4 regions of the Paenibacillus sp. GCM10027630 genome follow, and region 3 is predicted to be linked to each of the others. Evidence: predicted binding sites of a transcription regulator. Region 3 holds the regulator's gene; each other region holds the start of a gene.

What was found. The regulator LexA, encoded in region 3, represses DNA repair genes until DNA is damaged. The targets are predictions, from matches to a motif close to CGAACATATGTTCG.
Region 1: recA (recombinase RecA) is a predicted target of LexA. The motif match lies at 3,135-3,148, and genes of this name have one in related genera.
Region 2: addB (helicase-exonuclease AddAB subunit AddB) is a predicted target of LexA. The motif match lies at 2,305-2,318, and genes of this name have one in related genera.
Region 4: ACFQ0C_RS27165 (YhjD family protein) is a predicted target of LexA. The motif match lies at 2,495-2,508, and genes of this name have one in related genera.

Annotation. Positions count from the first base shown of each region.
Region 1 covers NZ_JBHTGY010000052.1:55,563-60,232, forward strand. The annotation lists gene rny (ribonuclease Y) at 1-955, opposite strand, end outside; gene ACFQ0C_RS24910 (regulatory protein RecX) at 1,251-1,946, opposite strand; gene recA (recombinase RecA) at 2,013-3,059, opposite strand; gene ACFQ0C_RS24920 (competence/damage-inducible protein A) at 3,253-4,494, opposite strand; gene pgsA (CDP-diacylglycerol--glycerol-3-phosphate 3-phosphatidyltransferase) at 4,545-4,670, opposite strand, start outside.
Region 2 covers NZ_JBHTGY010000098.1:132,674-137,343, forward strand. The annotation lists gene addB (helicase-exonuclease AddAB subunit AddB) at 1-2,107, opposite strand, end outside; gene ACFQ0C_RS38195 (nitroreductase family protein) at 2,395-2,991, opposite strand; gene ACFQ0C_RS38200 (class I SAM-dependent rRNA methyltransferase) at 3,359-4,670, opposite strand, start outside.
Region 3 covers NZ_JBHTGY010000097.1:106,596-111,265, forward strand. The annotation lists gene ACFQ0C_RS37110 (HAD family hydrolase) at 1-233, opposite strand, end outside; gene ACFQ0C_RS37115 (hypothetical protein) at 295-804, opposite strand; gene ACFQ0C_RS37120 (DUF896 domain-containing protein) at 936-1,133, opposite strand; gene ACFQ0C_RS37125 (LysM peptidoglycan-binding domain-containing protein) at 1,259-1,624, opposite strand; gene lexA (transcriptional repressor LexA) at 1,769-2,392, shown strand; gene sda (sporulation histidine kinase inhibitor Sda) at 2,624-2,773, shown strand; gene ACFQ0C_RS37140 (YjcZ family sporulation protein) at 2,919-3,023, opposite strand; gene glnA (type I glutamate--ammonia ligase) at 3,742-4,670, opposite strand, start outside.
Region 4 covers NZ_JBHTGY010000055.1:213,986-218,655, forward strand. The annotation lists gene ACFQ0C_RS27145 (non-canonical purine NTP pyrophosphatase) at 1-342, opposite strand, end outside; gene ACFQ0C_RS27150 (peptidylprolyl isomerase) at 1,049-1,738, shown strand; gene ACFQ0C_RS27155 (hypothetical protein) at 1,880-2,071, shown strand; gene ACFQ0C_RS27160 (hypothetical protein) at 2,159-2,386, shown strand; gene ACFQ0C_RS27165 (YhjD family protein) at 2,531-2,938, shown strand; gene ACFQ0C_RS27170 (YolD-like family protein) at 2,987-3,295, shown strand; gene ACFQ0C_RS27175 (DUF4352 domain-containing protein) at 3,610-3,924, opposite strand; gene ACFQ0C_RS27180 (hypothetical protein) at 3,925-4,347, opposite strand.

The DNA.
Region 1 (4,670 bases), on a different contig from region 3:
CCAAAATTTTGATCAAATCCGGATGCAGCCCATGAACACCGGTTTCAAATGTTGCTTGCTCCCCGTATTCACGAATGCGTTCATCCACTTCCTTGCGGGATTTCTCGACCATTTCTTCAATGCGAGCGGGATGTATCCGGCCGTCTGCAACTAACTTCTCAAGTGAAGTGCGTGCAATTTCACGACGGATCGGATCAAAACCGGACAGAATAACGGCTTCAGGGGTATCGTCAATAATAAGATCGATTCCCGTCAACGTTTCCAAAGCTCTAATATTTCTTCCTTCGCGTCCGATAATGCGGCCTTTCATTTCTTCATTAGGCAATGAAACTACGGATACAGTAGTTTCGGCTACATGATCAGCAGCGCATCTTTGGATTGCTAACGTGATAATTTCGCGTGCCTTCTTGTCGCCCTCTTCTTTAGCTTGCTGCTCAATTTCTTTGATCAACTGTGCCGTTTCATGGCGAACTTCTTGTTCAACATTGTTAAGGATGATTTGTTTAGCGTCATCCGTGGAAAGAGCAGAAATTCGCTCTAACTCCGAAACTTGTTTTTTGTAAAGCTCATCAATTTGCGATTGTGTTTCTTCAATTCTCTTCTCTTTGTTGGCGACTTGCTCTTCTTTCTTTTCCAGAGATTCTAATTTTTTATCCAGCGATTCCTCTTTTTGCAACAAACGTCTCTCTTGTCGTTGTGTTTCATTTCGACGATCACGAATGTCTTTTTCAGCTTCGGTTCGGAGCTTATGAATCTCATCCTTCGCTTCCAGAACCGCTTCTTTCCTTAGTGCCTCCGCCTCTTTACTCGCGCTTTCCTTGATTTGCTGGGCGGCTTGCTCAGCACTTGAAATCTTCGCTTCTGCAATGGATTTGCGGATAAAATAACCAATCCCTAAGCATATTGCACCAACAAAGAGGATGATTAAGATCCAGATGACCGGATTCAATTGCATCCAGTTCACCTCCTCGTTGTTTCTCCAAGGGGTAAGCTTGGGACAGTATGGTTTTTAATCCGTTTTACAAGCGTAAGAATAAAGTAAAAATTGGCGATTTTACTTTGCGAATCACCCCGATCAGGCAGGTCAAGATGATCCTTGTATAAATATACACATTATTATTTTATCTTTTGTCGAAGAAGCTTGTCAAGGTGTCCACTGTATAATTGATTTCCCATATGAAAAGAAGCTCGATAGAGCAATCAAATGGCCATTGTTTAATTATGTTAATAATATACAATATTAATTTAATTTAGTAATCGAAATCATCTGTTTCTATCAGATGATCTTCATCGAAATCTGCTGAGCTGCTTATTGTTTTCATTACACGCGAGATGGTACCCAGGCTGTAGCCTCTCCGTTGAAGAAACATCATCACCTTACTTTTTGCTTTCAGGACATCTTTGTTTGCTTCACTCTGATACTTCTTGGCCCCTAAATCGAGGGCACTTCGATATTCCGCATCCTCATCGATTTGATCAAGTGCCTGTGTAATTTGCTCCGGCTTTACGCCTTTTTGCCTCAATTCCTGTTTTACCCAGTTCCGGCCCTTCTTTTGTGACTGAATCCGCTGCTTCGTCAGCTGATCAGCAAACAACTGATCATCAATATATTGCTCCCGTTTCAAACGGTCCATTGTGGCAGTAATCAGTGGGGGCTCATAGCCTTTCTGCTTCAAGCGATTGGCCAACTCATGCTGGGAATGCAGTCTTGAAGCCAGCAGCCTTACAGCATCCAAATAAGCCCGCTGCTTATCCTCCGCTTGTGCAATCTCATTCATTTCTTTAATGCTGACCCTTGTTCCCTTAACAAGCCTGTACTTAATTAAAATATCCTCATGCAAGGAACATGCGAATAGTTCGTCAATATATAAATTATACCGGTCCTTCGATTTCTTTTGCCGCTCCACCTTTGTAATCGTGCCGGATAAATTCATTTCATTTTCCATAAATAAAACACTCCAAACCTAAGGCAAAGGCACCTTATACTAATAGTAAAGGTGCCTCCAACCTTGCTATTCAATTGCTTCCAAATCTTCATCCTCTTCCACTTCATCCAAGTCGGACCCAGTAGCTACTATCAAATTACTATTTTCACGTATCTTGCTATCGATCATATCTGCAATATGTGGATTATCCTTTAAGAATTGCTTCGCGTTCTCACGGCCTTGTCCCAAACGATCATTGTTGTACGAATACCAGGCTCCGCTCTTTTGAACGATATCCATTTCAGAACCAATGTCGATAATGCTGCCTTCTTTGGAAATACCTTCGCCGTACATAATATCAATTTCCGCTTGTTTAAACGGTGGTGCCACCTTATTCTTTACAACCTTGATACGTGTGCGGTTACCAACCATGTCATTGCCCTGTTTGATTGTCTCGATTCGACGGACATCCAAACGAATGGTTGAATAAAACTTCAATGCACGACCCCCTGGAGTCGTCTCTGGATTACCGAACATGACGCCTACTTTCTCACGGAGCTGATTAATAAAGATCGCAATTACTTTCGATTTATTAATAGCACCAGAAAGTTTACGCAATGCTTGCGACATGAGTCGGGCTTGCAAGCCTACATGGGAGTCGCCCATCTCGCCCTCAATCTCTGCTCTCGGAACCAAAGCTGCGACAGAGTCAATTACGATGATATCAACTGCACCACTGCGTACAAGAGCTTCAGCAATCTCTAACGCTTGCTCACCCGTATCAGGCTGAGACAACAGCAGTTCATCAATGTTAATTCCTAATTTGCTTGCATATAGTGGATCTAATGCATGCTCAGCATCGATAAAAGCAGCTTGTCCGCCGGCTTTCTGTACCTCAGCAATTGCATGCAATGCGACTGTAGTTTTACCAGAAGATTCAGGCCCGTATACCTCTATAATTCTACCGCGCGGATAGCCGCCGATACCCAGTGCAATGTCAAGAGCCAAAGAACCGCTGGGAATAGTCTCAACCTTCATATGGGTGGATTCACCCAGCTTCATAATAGAGCCTTTACCAAATTGTTTCTCAATTTGACGAAGGGCACTTTCCAATGCTGCACGCCGATCTGCCAAAACAGTCACTTCCTTTTTTTATATTGGATAATTACATGATAACTGGTTTTGATTGTGTTGCCAAGCATTTTTTTACGAACATACATTCGATTAAAAGTCAAAAGAAAAACCGTAACAAAGTAGCTTTGACTTGTTACGGTGCTTCCGTAAATCTATTATATTACAATATGAACCCACAATACAAGAGTATTTTTTAAAGAAGCTTCCAAAGCTTGTATAGGGCGCTTTTGGCCGCACGCCATTTGATAGAGTCCCTGTTGCCGGTAAGCTGCAGCTGCTCGACTACGGTCTCCCCTTGCTTCCGGGCAATCCCCACATAAACAAGACCAACCGGCTTACCCTCCGAAGAATCGGGACCCGCTACTCCAGTAATAGCTACCGCGTAATCTGAATCGGCTTGTACCAGCATTTGCTCGGCTAATAGCTTGGCAGTCTCGCCACTGATAGCTCCGGGTGCCCCCGGACCTTCGAGAACATTCATAGGCACATTAAGCAGCTTATGCTTCAGCATATTGGAATAGCATATGATGCCTCCTCTATACACTGCAGAGCTTCCTGGAACCGATGTGAGCATGTTGCTGAACAATCCTCCTGTGCAGCTTTCCGCCGCAGCCAGAAGCTGCTTTCTGGCGCTCAGAATGCGCACAATTTCTTGCTCTAATGTTACATCTTCCGATGCATAGACAAATTGTCCCAGCCTGCTGCGAATTTCATGTTCAACTGGATCCAGCTTCAGGTTCGCCTCTTCTACCGAAGCAGCCCGAGTTGTCAAACGAATGGCGACCTCGCCTTCCTTGGCATAGGGAGCAATCGAAGGATCGGTCTGAGCTTCAATAAGATCCAGTAATTCATGCTCTAGTGACGATTCCCCGATACCCGCAAATTTAAGCATCCGAGAGTATAGAGGATGCACATGATTCATTTTGGCAGAGATCCATGGAGCGGCATACCTTTCAAACATCGGCTTCATTTCTTTAGGCGGACCTGGCAATAATACATAGTGCGTTTGATCTTGAGTCAATGCAATTCCAACCGCAAGGCCTGCATCATTGATTAACGGATCGCTATTTTCCAGCATCAGCGCTTGTCTGCGATTGCTTTCGACCATATGGATCCCACGCGTACTGAACATCGATTCTATTGCGTCCATTGAAGGTTGATGCATAATAATTTGCCGGCCGAGAAACGCAGCGAGCGCATCCTTGGTGAGATCGTCCTGTGTAGGTCCAAGCCCTCCCGTACAAATGATCAGATCAGCACGACTTTTGGCTGTTTGCAGCGCCTCTGTCAAGCGGCTCATGTTATCGCCAACAACCGTCTGGAAGTAGACGCTTACTCCTAAATCAGCACAAGACTGTGCCAGAAATTGTGCATTCGTATTCAGTATTTGCCCTAACAACAGTTCAGTTCCAACCGCAATAATCTCCGCTTTCATATTCTCATCTCCTCTGAATAAAACAAAAACAATAGGAAAATCCTACTGTTTCATTCGTTAAAATTAATAACATGTTTGTTTTTAATAAAGTAATCAAAGCCTGAGTACAGCGTAATAATAGCTGCGATCCAGCTTGCGAACATATCGAACCTGAAGTTAATGAAGGCAAACGGAAA
Region 2 (4,670 bases), on a different contig from region 3:
TCCGTTTCATATGCCTTATCACATCGGATGGAAGAAGCGATTTCCCCTCCTCATCTGCTAGCGGATAACTCAACCAGAGACAAATGGAAGGAGTACAGAAGGCGCAATAAATTAAGAACTGTTCATCCAGCAGCTTTCTTGTGCTGCCTTCCGCCATCGGAAGACCGAAATTAGTGAGCGTCTCTCTTTCTTGCTCGGACAGAACGCTTTCCTCATTCATTTTGGAAGGAATCACTCCTTCATTGACACCTAACACAAACACATGCTTTACGCTTCCCATACGAGTACGGTCCATACTTCCAATCAGCACCTGATCCAAGGAAGGCGGCACAAGACCGAGCTTGATACTTTCCATTCCAGCCTCAAGCAGTCCCGCAAATGTTTCAGCCGAAACTTCCTCCGCATCCATTAATTCAACAAGCTGATCAAGCATATCGATTATACGGTCCCATACCTGCGAATGCTCTCTCGCCTTTTCTGTATTTCCGGCATGAACAGCAGCCTGGCTCCAGCTTTCAAGCCTCTCAGGCACCTTCAGATAAGTCAACATACGGTACAGCGTCTCCACCTTGGACCTGACTGTCTTGGATTTCTTCATTTCCTCTTGAAATTGATGCAGTGGCTGAGCAATCTGTTTACGGCTTGCATTAATCTTATGTAAGTAAGCTGCCTCTGCTTCATTGACCTCTATGTCCGGCTGCTCCAAGCTGGAACGCAGTGAGTATGTCCACGGTTTGCCATCAAACCATCTAGCGCCTTGAATACCGAATGCAAGCACATAATTTTCAAGCTGATCCAGCGCATGGCGATCGAGATTATTCGGATTCTCGTCCGAGCTAAGCGGCAGAAAAAATCCCGTTTTCGTACAACGAAAAATAGCTTCGTATTTCCAGTAGCGCAATATAACTTCCATTGCAGAACGAATCAGCTCAACCAACGGATGATCCATTACCGTCCTTTTTTGATCGAAAAAATGAGGGATTCCGAAATCAGTAAAGGTCATGCCAAGCAAATCGCCATACCCCTCAGCATTTCTTACTGTAACCGCAATATCCCGATATCGGAGGCCTTCATCCCGAACCAACCGCAAAATATCTCTCGCAGTCCCTTCCACTTCCGCTCTACGGCTGACAGCTGCAGACAAACGAACTCCGGTCTTTCCGCCAGCAGGCTCTCCGGCTGGATATGGTTTCTTCAAGCGCTGCTCAAAAGCTCCCTCCATATAAGCAAGCATCGGGCTGTCCTTGAAACGGACCGGAGGCTGCGAAGGCAGTATCAGCGTTTCTTGTAAGGGTAACTGCAGGCGATCCATTCGTTCCTGCAATTGCAGCATTGTACGGGCAGGCGGATGAAAGAGGTCCAAATCATTCAGCTTTTGTCCCAAACGGTATTCCTTGTCTAAGGTAAGCGTCATAGTTACACTGCTGCATAAGCTTGCTAATCCCTCGACGACTGCAAGCTCCTGAGGAGTAAATCCATGAAATCCATCAATCCAGCATTCAGCCCCCTGAACGTACTCAGAGTGAGGCAATTGGGAGGCGAGCAGAGTTAAATAATCTTCTCCGTCCAAATAAGCCTTGGATAGCTCCGACTCAAATTCTCTATAAAGCAGCTGCAAGTCCTGCAGCTTGTCTGACAGCAGTATTGAATTATTGGATCTTAATTGCGTATTCGCAACAAAATCCGCAAGTCCGTCAGCCGTAATACAATATCTTTTAAATTCCGTAAACAGTTCACCAATCTTTTCGATAAAGCCCATTTGATCTGTTGATGTATGAAATAATTGCAAGTTGTCGCGGTGTTTATGCAAAATTTTATGTATAAGCAGCGTTTTTCCGGTTCCATCAATCGGTAGACGGGCTGTGCCCCCCACTTCCTGCATAACCCGCCATGCCAGTCTGCGAAAGCTCAGTACCTGTGCCCGCAATGTCCCTCCCAGCTCTGGTGATGAGACGAGAGCATATTCGGCAAGGGATGTGGCCTGTTCGGGTACTAATAAAATCAATGGACGTCCGTTGGGCGCCTCCAACAGCTTGTCCTTTATACTGCTCAGGCAATAGTCGCTTTTTCCGCTGCCGGTTCTTCCCAGCACAAAACGCAGAGCCATTATGTATCCCCCCAAACTAAGCTTCCTTCAGGAAACCTTTATTGTATCGTATGCATAGCAAAACTTACATCCATGCTCTGCCAAGTTATTCCTCCAGAAAAAACTTCCCTCTCAGCCATCTCTAGCAATTATATTATTCTACCAAATATATGTGCTTGATGGTAAGGGATGTTATGGGATTATTATATCACAACCTAGGAACATATGTTTGCAAACAGCAAGAAAAGAGCCCACTTATCATCCATAAAGGAAGCAAGCGGGCTCTGATATTAATAAAAGTAAGAGGATTACTCAGTGATCCATACTGTTTTCGCGGCAACAGGCTCTCTTTTGCCCGGCTGCTGCGGATTAACAGGGTATCCGATATAGATTAGGCCGACAATCTGTTCGGCTTCCGATAGACCGAACGCTTGCTTCATTCGCGGATGATAAGCGGGCTCACCAGTACGCCAAACGGCTCCAAAACCCATACCATGAGCGGCTAGCAGTAAATTTTGCACCGCTGAATGAACAGCTGCAAATTCCTCCATTCGGTTAACGCCTGCAGCCGAGGACGGAGATACCGCAACCGCAATAACGACTGGGGCGCGGAATGCTTTGTCAGCCTGCTTTTTACGCAAAATTTCCAGCTCGTCGTCCGTCTTCTTCCGATCCAGCTCCATGGCAATATCCGCGTAAGCATCTCCCAGCACTTGCCTGCCCGGACCTGTCATGACGAAGAAACGCCATGGCTCCGTTGTGTGATGACTTGGAGCCCATGCGGCGGCTTCTAGAAGTTTCTCAATATCATTGCGATCCAACGGGTCTTGTTTTACTTTACCTACGCTTCGTCTATTACGGATCGCTTCCCACAAGCCTATTGTATGAATCGTTTCCTGGTTCATATGATATACCACCTTCGCTCAAATCGCAGTTTATATTTCAGATCTTTCAGCTCAGATTATCCCTCTACTTGAGAATAATTATCATTATGATTATATAAGTAAGACCAATATTTTTCAACTGGCTAAATGACGTTCTTTTAAAAACCAGGTTAAATCATTGTATGGCGTAGTTCATATTCGGGTTATCCCGACCACTTAGAGGCTTAAATCCATAAGAAACGCTCTTCTTCAGCCCCGCTGAAAACTTATAACGTCTGATAATATTAAAAAAACAAGCCCCCACCACATTGACCGCGGATTGGAAGCTTGTTTGGATGAATTTGAGGCTTATGCTGTTCGCACTATCCTTTGGGAAATCTCCGAAGCATTACTTACTGCGCACTTCAAATATAGCAAATTTCAAGTAATGGCCTTCGTCCACACCCAAAATTCGCGGATGATCCTTGCCTGCCCCTCGAAACTCAATGAGCCGCAAAATTTTCTTCGCATCCGCCGCCGCCGCATGAATCGTCTCAAGAAATAAATCCGGCCTCATATGATAGGAACAGCTGGCCGTAACCAAATAGCCGCCTTCATTAACCAGCTTCATCCCTTGAAGATTAATATCCTTGTAGCCTCTGCATGCCCCTTCGACCGCGCTCTTTGTTTTTGCAAACGCAGGCGGATCCAATATGACTACATCCCAGGTTCGACTTTTAGAATCCAGAGGTTTCGATGTGTCGACTTTTTTAACATCAGCCATACTTCTTTCCTGACGCTGATCGAGCCCCTTCACCTGCTGGCGCAAATATTCAAAAGCATCGGCAACAACGAACTCTACACGATCCTCGAAGCCGTTAAGCTTAACATTGGTCCGTGCACTTTCCACTGCATGCTCCGAGATGTCAAGGCAGGTCACCTTCTTCGCACCATACTTGCATGCATTCAATGTGAAGCTGCCGGTATGAGAAAAGCATTCCAGCACAGTAGCGCCATCCCATAAAGGAAATGTAACCTTTTTGCCATTAGCATTTACTGGAACCTTAACGGTTCCGCCAGAACCATCCTCGGCCGGCAGCTCTTGCAGCTCGATGCCGCTTCGTTTTCCCCAGCCTGTCATTAATGGGGCAATAGCGGCACGATTTTCTCTTTGGTCAAAGAAATAGCCCGTCTTTTGGCCTTCCATAATATCGATTTCCAGCAGAAGACCATTTTCGGTAATCTGTACATGACGCGGACATTCACCATACAGAAGCCCTTTACGCAGCTCCAAGCCTTCCAGCTCACGTACGCTCACATCACTGCGCTCATAAATCCCTTTGGGTTGCACAACCTCAACCAGAGCCGAAACGATAGCACCCCTCACCCGTTCCATTCCGAGGGTCAGCACCTGCACAACAAGTACATCTTCAAACCGGTCTACGATTAATCCTGGCAAAAAATCCGCTTCCCCATATACCAGTCGGTACGAAAGAGCGCCCGGCACAAACCGCTCCCTCTGTTCCATGCAGCGAATAAAACGCTCCACAAAAAAAGCGTGCGTCATCTCCTCAATCGGTTCATAAGCAACAATACGCACCGTGATTTGTGATAAAGGATTCCAATAACCGGTTGCAAGATACTGTCCCAGATGGGACTGTACAGCTACCAATTGTCCTGGAACGGGCTCTCCCTCAGTGCGCTCCAGCTCGGATTTGTAA
Region 3 (4,670 bases):
TTAGCCCAGAGACCTTCAAAAGGATTAATTCCAATCATTTTGGTGAAAGGAAATGTTTCAAATGTTTGGTAAAGCTCCCGCGCTTCTTTCCTTACCGCTTCCTCAAGTGCTTCAGGTTGAACCTGAACATGCTTGGCAGCTTCTTCACAAGTTGCTTGAAAAGATTCCTTAACACTTCGATCATCCCAAAGCAGGGTATCATCTAAATCAAATAATACGGCTCGAATCGTCATCTTCGCTCTTTCCTCTTTCCTAAGTAACTTATAAATTTTTATGTATTTATATAAATTAGCACTACTCTGTTTTAAAAGTAACCGAATTTTGCTCTGCAAACTCTTTCAAACGTTCGGATGCATCCGAAATATCAATCCGATGGTAAAGACGCGTAAATACCCACTTGCCGCCCTTGCCCTGTAATGAAATAACAACAGCATCCTTGGAAACCACGATCTCCTGAATTTGCGATGGCTCAGCCCTTTTATCTCCTGTAAACCGGCGTGTCCCCAAAAAGTTTTTACCGATTTTAATAAACGGACGTCTAACTAGAAAAGTAAATATTCCCAGCAATATGTAACTTCCACCTGTTATCCAATACAGATTATCATCTTGGTAAGTATTTCGGAAGGCAATATAACAGAATATGCCGACAAAAACAAAAAGAAGCGGCATAAGCCAATTGCGCCCCTTAATCGTTACTGTACCATCTGCAACAGCTTCGCTTACCAATGGCTTACCTTGCTTCGCTCTAACCTTATTCGTTATTTTCGTGTTTTTCTGGACCATTCGTTCCCACTTACGTGACATAGCATTTCTCCTCAAAGGATGTTTTCAACGAGCTTTCAATTGAATCCTGTACTTCCAGATCAAACATGCATGTATTCATTCTCCAGAGCAGAGAACTGCTTAAGAACAATTAATCTAAAGATTAATTGTTCTTATTGCTTGTCCTCTTTATCAACCAATGTAATGTTATCCAATTGATTGCGGAGTGAGCTTTTGAACGCATCAATATATCGCTTGCGTAATATGTTGCGTTCGTCAATTTCTTCATCAGTCAACCCGACCGTCTTGGCTTTACGGGCAAGCTCATTGATTCGCTTGATGTCCTGTTCGTGCCCTGCTTCACTACTCATGCCAATCCTCCCAGTATGTCCAGCCTGTGTCATTAATGAAGTTTCACCAACTCAGTGAATACATCAACCTCTACTTTGACATTACAGGTTTCGATTGTCAAGAGTGTGAGCTTAACAGTTCCCTATTAAGGCAATTGAAGAAGTTGACCTTCTTGCAGTAAATTCGACTTCAATCCATTTAACAATTTAATCTCATACATATATTCACGGACATCCTGTCCTTTAGGCGCATGTTGATTTGCTATCTTCCAAAGGGTGTCCCCTTTTTCAATTTCAAAAGTTTGTTTCAGATGGCTGCCGCTTGAAGCAGCAAGAGCATCTTGATCTCCACCAAGCAAGGGAGCACATAAGCTGAAAACTAAAACAAGTACAACAGCAGCAAGCAAAATAAAAAATTTGGATAATTTCGAATTGTTGCCGTTACTGTATGCACCAGGTTTAGAATTAGTGGAACCAGCCGAACGATCAAATAATTGTTCATTCATATACATTATTAATCACTCCCAAACATTTGTTCTGTTCTCAATTTAACACGAACACTTGTTTGTGTCAATATATTTTCGAACTTATGTTTGTACGAACTCCGGTTCTATGTTATACTTTTTTCAATAATTACCCATACGGGAGTGATTCAGATGAGTAAACTATCCAATCGTCAGTTGGCGATTTTGGATTTTATTAAGAACGAAGTCAAGGATAAAGGTTACCCGCCTTCCGTTCGTGAGATCGGTGAGGCAGTCGGACTTGCATCCAGCTCTACGGTTCACGGACATTTGGAACGACTTGAGAAAAAAGGACTTATTCGTCGCGACCCCACCAAACCAAGGGCGATCGAAATTACCGACGGCTCTTCGGCAGAAGGTACCCAGTTCGCTCTCTCGGTAGCACGTGTACCTTTAATCGGACGTGTAACTGCAGGTGTTCCCATTACGGCAACTGAAAACATCGAAGATTATTTCCCGTTGCCTAGCCATTATGTAGGAGACTATAACGTTTTCATGCTTAGCGTAGTCGGTGAGAGTATGATTGACGCTGGCATTCATGATGGAGACTATGTAATCGTCCGTCAGCAGAAATCTGCAAACAATGGAGAGATCGTTGTGGCTATGACAGAAGATGATGAAGCTACTGTTAAGCGCTTTTACAAAGAAAAAGATCATTTCCGGCTACAACCCGAGAACGTCACTATGGAGCCGATACTATTGAATCAAGTAACCATTTTAGGTCGAGTCGTAGGTGTATTCCGGGATATCCATTAATCCATGCAAGTCACCATTCAATATGATGTAAGATTACAAATTTATAAAGCCAAGAATTCGGTCGCTCGATCTGATTCTTGGCTTTATTTATTCTCATGCTGCTTCGATTAACCATCTACGTGAATTTTGATAGCGAACAACATTGGCATACAGGATAATAAAGGAAATAGTGTAAATCATTATATAGGTGAGGAGTTAGGTCCCGTTCGCTACAAGGAGATTGGTCTTCTATTGAATCTTAATGACAATCATTTACTTGCATCCTACAACTTGGCTCGAGAACTGGAATTGGACAAAGCATTTATTGAACTTCTGGAAAAAGAGTTGATCAAGAGGGGTATCGTTTTTCAACCCCAGGAGAATGACCGCAATAAAAGTTGACAAGTAATTAAAAATTGATGGGCGAATGGGTACTAACCCTTCACCACGAAAAAGCCCCGCTAGCGAAGAGCTGGCGGGGTACGGAGAATTTTTCTGATTAACAAAAGATGCCCCTCAATCCCGAAGGAAAGAGGGATCATATTTGTTAGATAAAGGAACGAGAAACGATAACAAGCAAAATGAATAAAACAAGGATTGTAGCTGTGCTAGTAAAAAAACTACCACAACTTGTTCCAACTCCTAATCCCATAGTTGCCGCCTCCTTCCGCTTTAACTTCTGCATCTTATGAATGTTAGCCCTTACCTGATTGGACAGTTTCGAAAAATAGGCGCTTTCATAGGAAAAAATAGGGAAGTCGCTTCCACTCTGTTTGCTTTTCATAAGATGTGATACAGATAATCCACCAATTGATGTACAGGCGATTGCCTAAAAAACACCATACCTAACCGTGCTCTTTATCACAAAATTCTAATCACGACCACAAACAAAAAAAACCTCAACGCTTGGAGCGTCAAGAGTTTCATTTAATTAGGAATGCGTTAAATCAAGTTTTTTCATCATTTTAAATATTACCTGCCATCTAAGCAAAGTTATACCCAGAATCGTTTCAAGTACAGCCTCAATGTGGTATTCTTTAATATACATAGTTTGATCATACAACAAGCAAAAATCAATCTCTGAGGTGAGCGATTTGTTGAATAAACATAACATCTTGTCTGATGAAGAACTTAGAATGTTACTTTCTAATGAAGAAGATAAAGACAGCAAGGTCGAGTCCAATAAACCGCTTGACACACCTTACCCACCTCGTTCAATGCGTCATAGAAAGAAGAAAAGATGGATTCAGAGCTTATTTAAATAAGCAGCCGAAAACGCTATTCCTCATGCTACTCATGCTATTCAGCAACCTTTCAATCGCCCACAAAAAGAAAACCCTCAACGCTTGGAGCGTCAAGGGTTATGATTATTAATAAAGCGTCAAATACTGCTCGCGTTCCCAAGCATGAACTTGAGTTCGGTAAATATCCCACTCAATTTCCTTCAACTCCACAAAATGAGCCAGAGCATGATCGCCCAGCGCATCGCAAATGACATCGTCACGAAGCAGCTCATCGATAGCTGTTTTCAGATTGACTGGAAGGCTTGGGATGCCTTGATCTTCACGCTCATCTTCTGTCATCACATAAATATTGCGATCCACAGGAGGCGGAAGCTGCATTTTATGCTTAATACCGTCTAAACCGGCCTTCAACATAACAGCCAATGCCAAATATGGATTAGCAGCAGGATCCGGGTTGCGGACCTCAACACGCGTGCTTAAGCCGCGGGATGCTGGAATACGTATCATCGGACTGCGGTTGCTCGCGGACCAAGCAACATAACAAGGTGCTTCATACCCAGGTACCAAACGTTTATACGAGTTGACAGTTGGATTCGTAATGGCTGCAAATGCGCGTGCATGACGTAATATACCCGCCATATAATGTCTCGCAGTTGTGCTAAGTCCTAATTTGTCGCTTTCATCATAGAACGCGTTGGATTTGCCAGTAAACAGTGATTGATGGCAATGCATACCGGAACCGTTCACGCCAAACAATGGTTTTGGCATGAAAGTTGCATGCAATCCATGTTGTCTTGCCACTGTTTTGACCACAAGCTTGAACGTTTGGATCTGATCAGCCGCTTTGATTGCATTCTCATATTTGAAGTCAATCTCATGCTGTCCTGGAGCTACTTCATGGTGGGATGCTTCGATTTCAAATCCCATTTCCTCCAAGGTCAACACAATTTCACGCCGGCAGTTTTCACCTAAATCCATTGGTGCCAAGTCGAAGTAACCGCCTTGGTCATTAAGCTCCATGGATGGATTGCCGTTCTCATCGGTTTTAAATAAGA
Region 4 (4,670 bases), on a different contig from region 3:
TCCCGCAGCAAACCGGGCGGTGCGTACGCCTGGAAATCCATCTAATGCATCAATGAATAAGCCGGAGTCCTCCCCAACGATAATGGTGTCAGATGTAGCCTTATTTTCCGATAATGTTGGCAGGGAAGAAGAGGCTCTAAGAGCAGCGGACATTTTCGCTTCTTTAGCTGCCCGGACCTCCCTAACCTTTAGCAGCGCATTTTCCTCGCAAGTTTTACCGGACTCCTCCGCCTCGGGTATCTCGCCGTCTCGCAGTATATGAATCGGAAGGCCAACCCCTTGCAGACCGTTTGCCATCCAAGCAAGCTTTTGGCGATTCCATGTTGCTAATAAAATTTCCACTGCGCTCCCACATCCTTCTATCTAATGTTGTTCCATCAATCCTATAGTAGTCAAAGTATTAATGGAATAAAAGGGAAGACAGAGCCCTATTTATTTCCCCTTTTTAAGGATAATCGGCCTGGCAGCGCACAAGATATGATTGGATTCGAAGCCATTGGTTCCCCAAAAAACCTGCATTCATACATCCTTTTGGCCGCTTTATCGTAGTAATCTTAAATACATGCAAATGTGCATCTCTTTTTTCATGCTTAGCTTAAACTGACCGCATTGAATGAAAATTACTGCACTTTAACCTTTATTTTTCTCGAATGCTACCATACTATAAAAAATAACTGCAGGTTTGCAGGAATTTATGCGGAATGATGGTCCGAAGAGGGCCAAGCGCTCACCGATATTTTTCAACAATAGAAAGTAAAATTATGGTAGTATATACAATGAAATAACAGATTTTATCTGTGGATATAAATCAAATAAATTCAAGGGGTCTTTTAATCGAATTATATGTTAGAGAGGAAATAAGAGAGGGAAATCAAAATATTTCAGAAGTGTAGCACATCTGAGATACAATCGAAATTCAATTATGTTACAATATAACAATATTTAAGAGATTTCGTCACTTTTTGCGGTTGCCCGGGAAATTATTTTAATAGTGTAGCAGCCAATGCCCTCAAATTTGTAAGTAGTTAAATCATAAGGAGAGACAACAATGGGGACAAGTATTATAGGGATTTTATTGATTCTTGCCACTTCTTTGCACTTTATTAGTACAGGCGATAATAGCTCAGTAACGCACAATAGTAATGTAGTGGAGCAGAAGATGGAGATAACCAAAAGTGAAAGTGCAAAAGAAGTAGTTATCGAGAAGAAATACACAAGTCCTCCAGCAATGATTATTGATTCGAATAAGTCTTATCAAGCTCTTGTCAAGACCAATAAAGGTGATATCACAATTGAGCTATTTGCAAACACGGCACCAAAAACCGTCAATAATTTTGTCTTTCTGTCAAAGGAAGGATTTTATAACGATATTGTATTCCATAGAATTATTAAGTCCTTTATGGTTCAAACAGGTGATCCTAATGGTAATGGTACTGGAGGTCCCGGATATAAATTCGAAGATGAATTGAGCTCAACGTATAAATACGAACCGGGTATTGTTGCAATGGCCAATGCAGGTCCTAATACAAACGGTAGTCAGTTTTTTATTTGTACGGGGGAAGACAGCAAGAGTCTGGATCAATACCCGAACTATACGATTTTTGGCAAAGTTACAGCTGGCATGGATACGGTATTAAAAATTGCCGATACAAAGGTTGAAAAGGCTAATAATACCGGAGAATTAAGCCATCCGTCTGAAAAAGTATTCATGGAGTCAATAACCGTGACAGAGAAATGATAATTGAAACGCCCATAAACCAACATATGTAACTACCGGTAATTTTTCGAATCTACTCCGAAGTAATCCATAGGCTTTTTTCTTTTGCAAATAGATCCCATATGATAGAATTTAATTAGAACTCAATGGGGGTGCAGCGGCATGATCGAACGGTATCCATTATTAAACGAAGCAGGACGCACTATGTGTGTATTTGAGAAGAATGGAAAATATTACGGACATATTCTCAAAGACCGAACGGAGAAAGCACCGGCTAAATTCATGTTCGAGACACCAAGATTCGATAGCCTAGACGCATTAAAAGCAGAGTATCCAGCGAAAGAGTCCGAGTAATGAAGTTTCATTTAGATATAACCTGACACGTCTAATAGTTGCATTTCTGAATAAAATATAAGAACTCGATTTAGTGGAGGGCTTATAATGACAAGGAAGACGGCAAACCATATTGGAGTAGCTTTGTATTGCTGCCTAATGATCTCCATTCCTCTCATGATTTATTTAGAGATCAATAACTACATACTTCTAGGTATACTAATGGTCTGCATCATGTTTGGATTATCAATGGGCTTACTTGCAGTATCTGAAATAGCGGATAAAAAAACAGAGAAGGTTGCAGCATCCAAGCGAAAATTACGTAATGAAAGTTAAAGAAGTAGATGTATCCCTTACTAGCTTAGGCTGGTGGGGATTTTTTTTGCTCATACTTAAAAATTACTATTGAAATTAGATTAAATGTTCGTTATTCTGGATAATATACAAACATATGTTCTCTTTTGAGCGGAGGCGATGTTCGTGACAGATAAGATGAACAAATACATTCAAACCAATCCAGCGCAATTAGTTACTCCCGGTGAGCTTCTATTAGTTAAAATGGAGCTTATTTTATCGATCATGCTTGATGTGCTTCAAAGTGATATTCAGAAAATTAAACAAGCTAACTTGAAGCTGAATGTTCTTTATGCCCTGAGTCTCAGCAATGCGCATGAAAGTGTCCACTCGGAATTGATGGAGCTTAGGGTAGAGTTAAAAAAACGAGACATCAAGATTTTAGAAGAAATTCGCGCCAAAGATGGCGTACAGGCTCAATTCATATGCCGTGGCTATGATCACAATCTTTTGATTCAATGGAAGAAGGTCAGAGCAGCCATTGTTCAAAAGGGTAGCCAGTATTGGGATATTTCATTATCAGATAGCGAGTGAACAATGAGAACAAATCTAGAAGAAAACAGTATATGGGAGTGTAGTGGAATGATGTTACCGGAACATAAGAATCGGATCAATAGAGTTTATGGACAGAAGAAAAAAATGAAATTGACTAAACCAGCGTTAACAGACGAGGAGCAGCAAGAATTATTCAGGAGATTAAAGGTCTCGAAATCGCAAAATCTGGAGGCTTCAATTACGTTGTTTAGAGATAGTGGAAACCGGACTATATTTGGAATTGTAACAAGTATAGATCCGCGATATGCTCTTATAAAAGTCGAGTCTGGACCTTCGTGGGAAGTATTTCAATTTTCAGATGTAATCAGGGTGGATTTGCATGATGCAGGATACTGAAAGAAAAATATTGCGCATCCTTTGGAACTTGTACCAGAATAATTGGTCTCGTCCTGATTTAGAGCACATTTGCCGGCTCTCTGTTCGCCCCCGACACCAAGTACGTTCTTGCATTAAGAAGCTAGTTGAAACCGGATATATTGAAGTGCAGCCTGGGGCTTTGCGCGTTATTCAAAGTCGGGAACAAGAGCTTCCACGGTGGAGACCGATGAACTAGTAGGGATCTGAGCAGTAACTGGAGTAGATACGCCACCATGTTCCATGTCTCCTAGAGCAATACCCTATCAGGAGCAGACCCGGATTCATTATGGTACTCACTGCAAATGAATTAAATAAATTTTGTTAAATGATGTAAATGGTTCGAAATCGCATTTTAACTGTATATTTGTTTCATTAATTTTCTGAGAAAATTGGATTTCATCAGTGATTTTTTCGCCAGGACTCAGTTCTTTATACGTGTGTAGCTTGCTGCTAATAAGAAAGTTGGGTTCTTGTACCATCCTAAAATGACTAGGGTTATAAATGATTTTTTTGTCGCCATTATTTTCAGTTGAAACGGTAACATAGATATATTCTAATCCCTTAGAGGCATCTTTAAAGTTTGCAGGCTCTCTTCTAATCCCTTCTATCTAAAAATTCCTGTCTGCAGCAGCTATGGTCTCGTTCATTTCAAATTCAGTTTTCGCTTTCTCAGCCGCAGCCTTTTTAGCAGCTTCTTCATCCATTGCTTTCTTTTTGGCAGCTTCTTCGGCTTTGATTTTCAAATCGGTTTCCTTTTTAGCTTTATCTGTTGATAGGGCATTGATATTCGCTTCTACTAAAGCTTTGGAGGTTTCCCTCGATTCTTCTGTGGACATAGATCCAAATGGTGGGATATAGGGGACTACTAACAAGATAATTAAAAAATAATAAAAACCAACTCCTGATGCCAGGAAAAAATACTTAAATAGGTTCACTCTCAATATTAACAAGATGATAGCTGGGACAAGTGAAACAACTCCCATTATTAAAAAGAGACTTCCCATTAGACTTTCTATTATTGTCGATGTCATGATTAATACCTCATTTTGTATAGGACTTTTTCTGGCAGTACTTGGCTTCCCTTACTGAGCCATCTACCCTTAGTATTTGGGGCAAGCTAGCTACTATAACGAAGAATGCAGGCCTATTATATCATTTCGGCGAAATATATGTAATATTATGGATGAGTTAATAGATCAATTTCATTCATGTTCTGATAGAATTGTTGGACGTCCATTTAAAAGACTTCATTAACTCAACAGATTGGATAATAGATATAAGTACTTTCGAATGATATCCTAAAAATTAATACGATTAAATATTAATGTTATTAAGTAGATTATAAACTCATTCC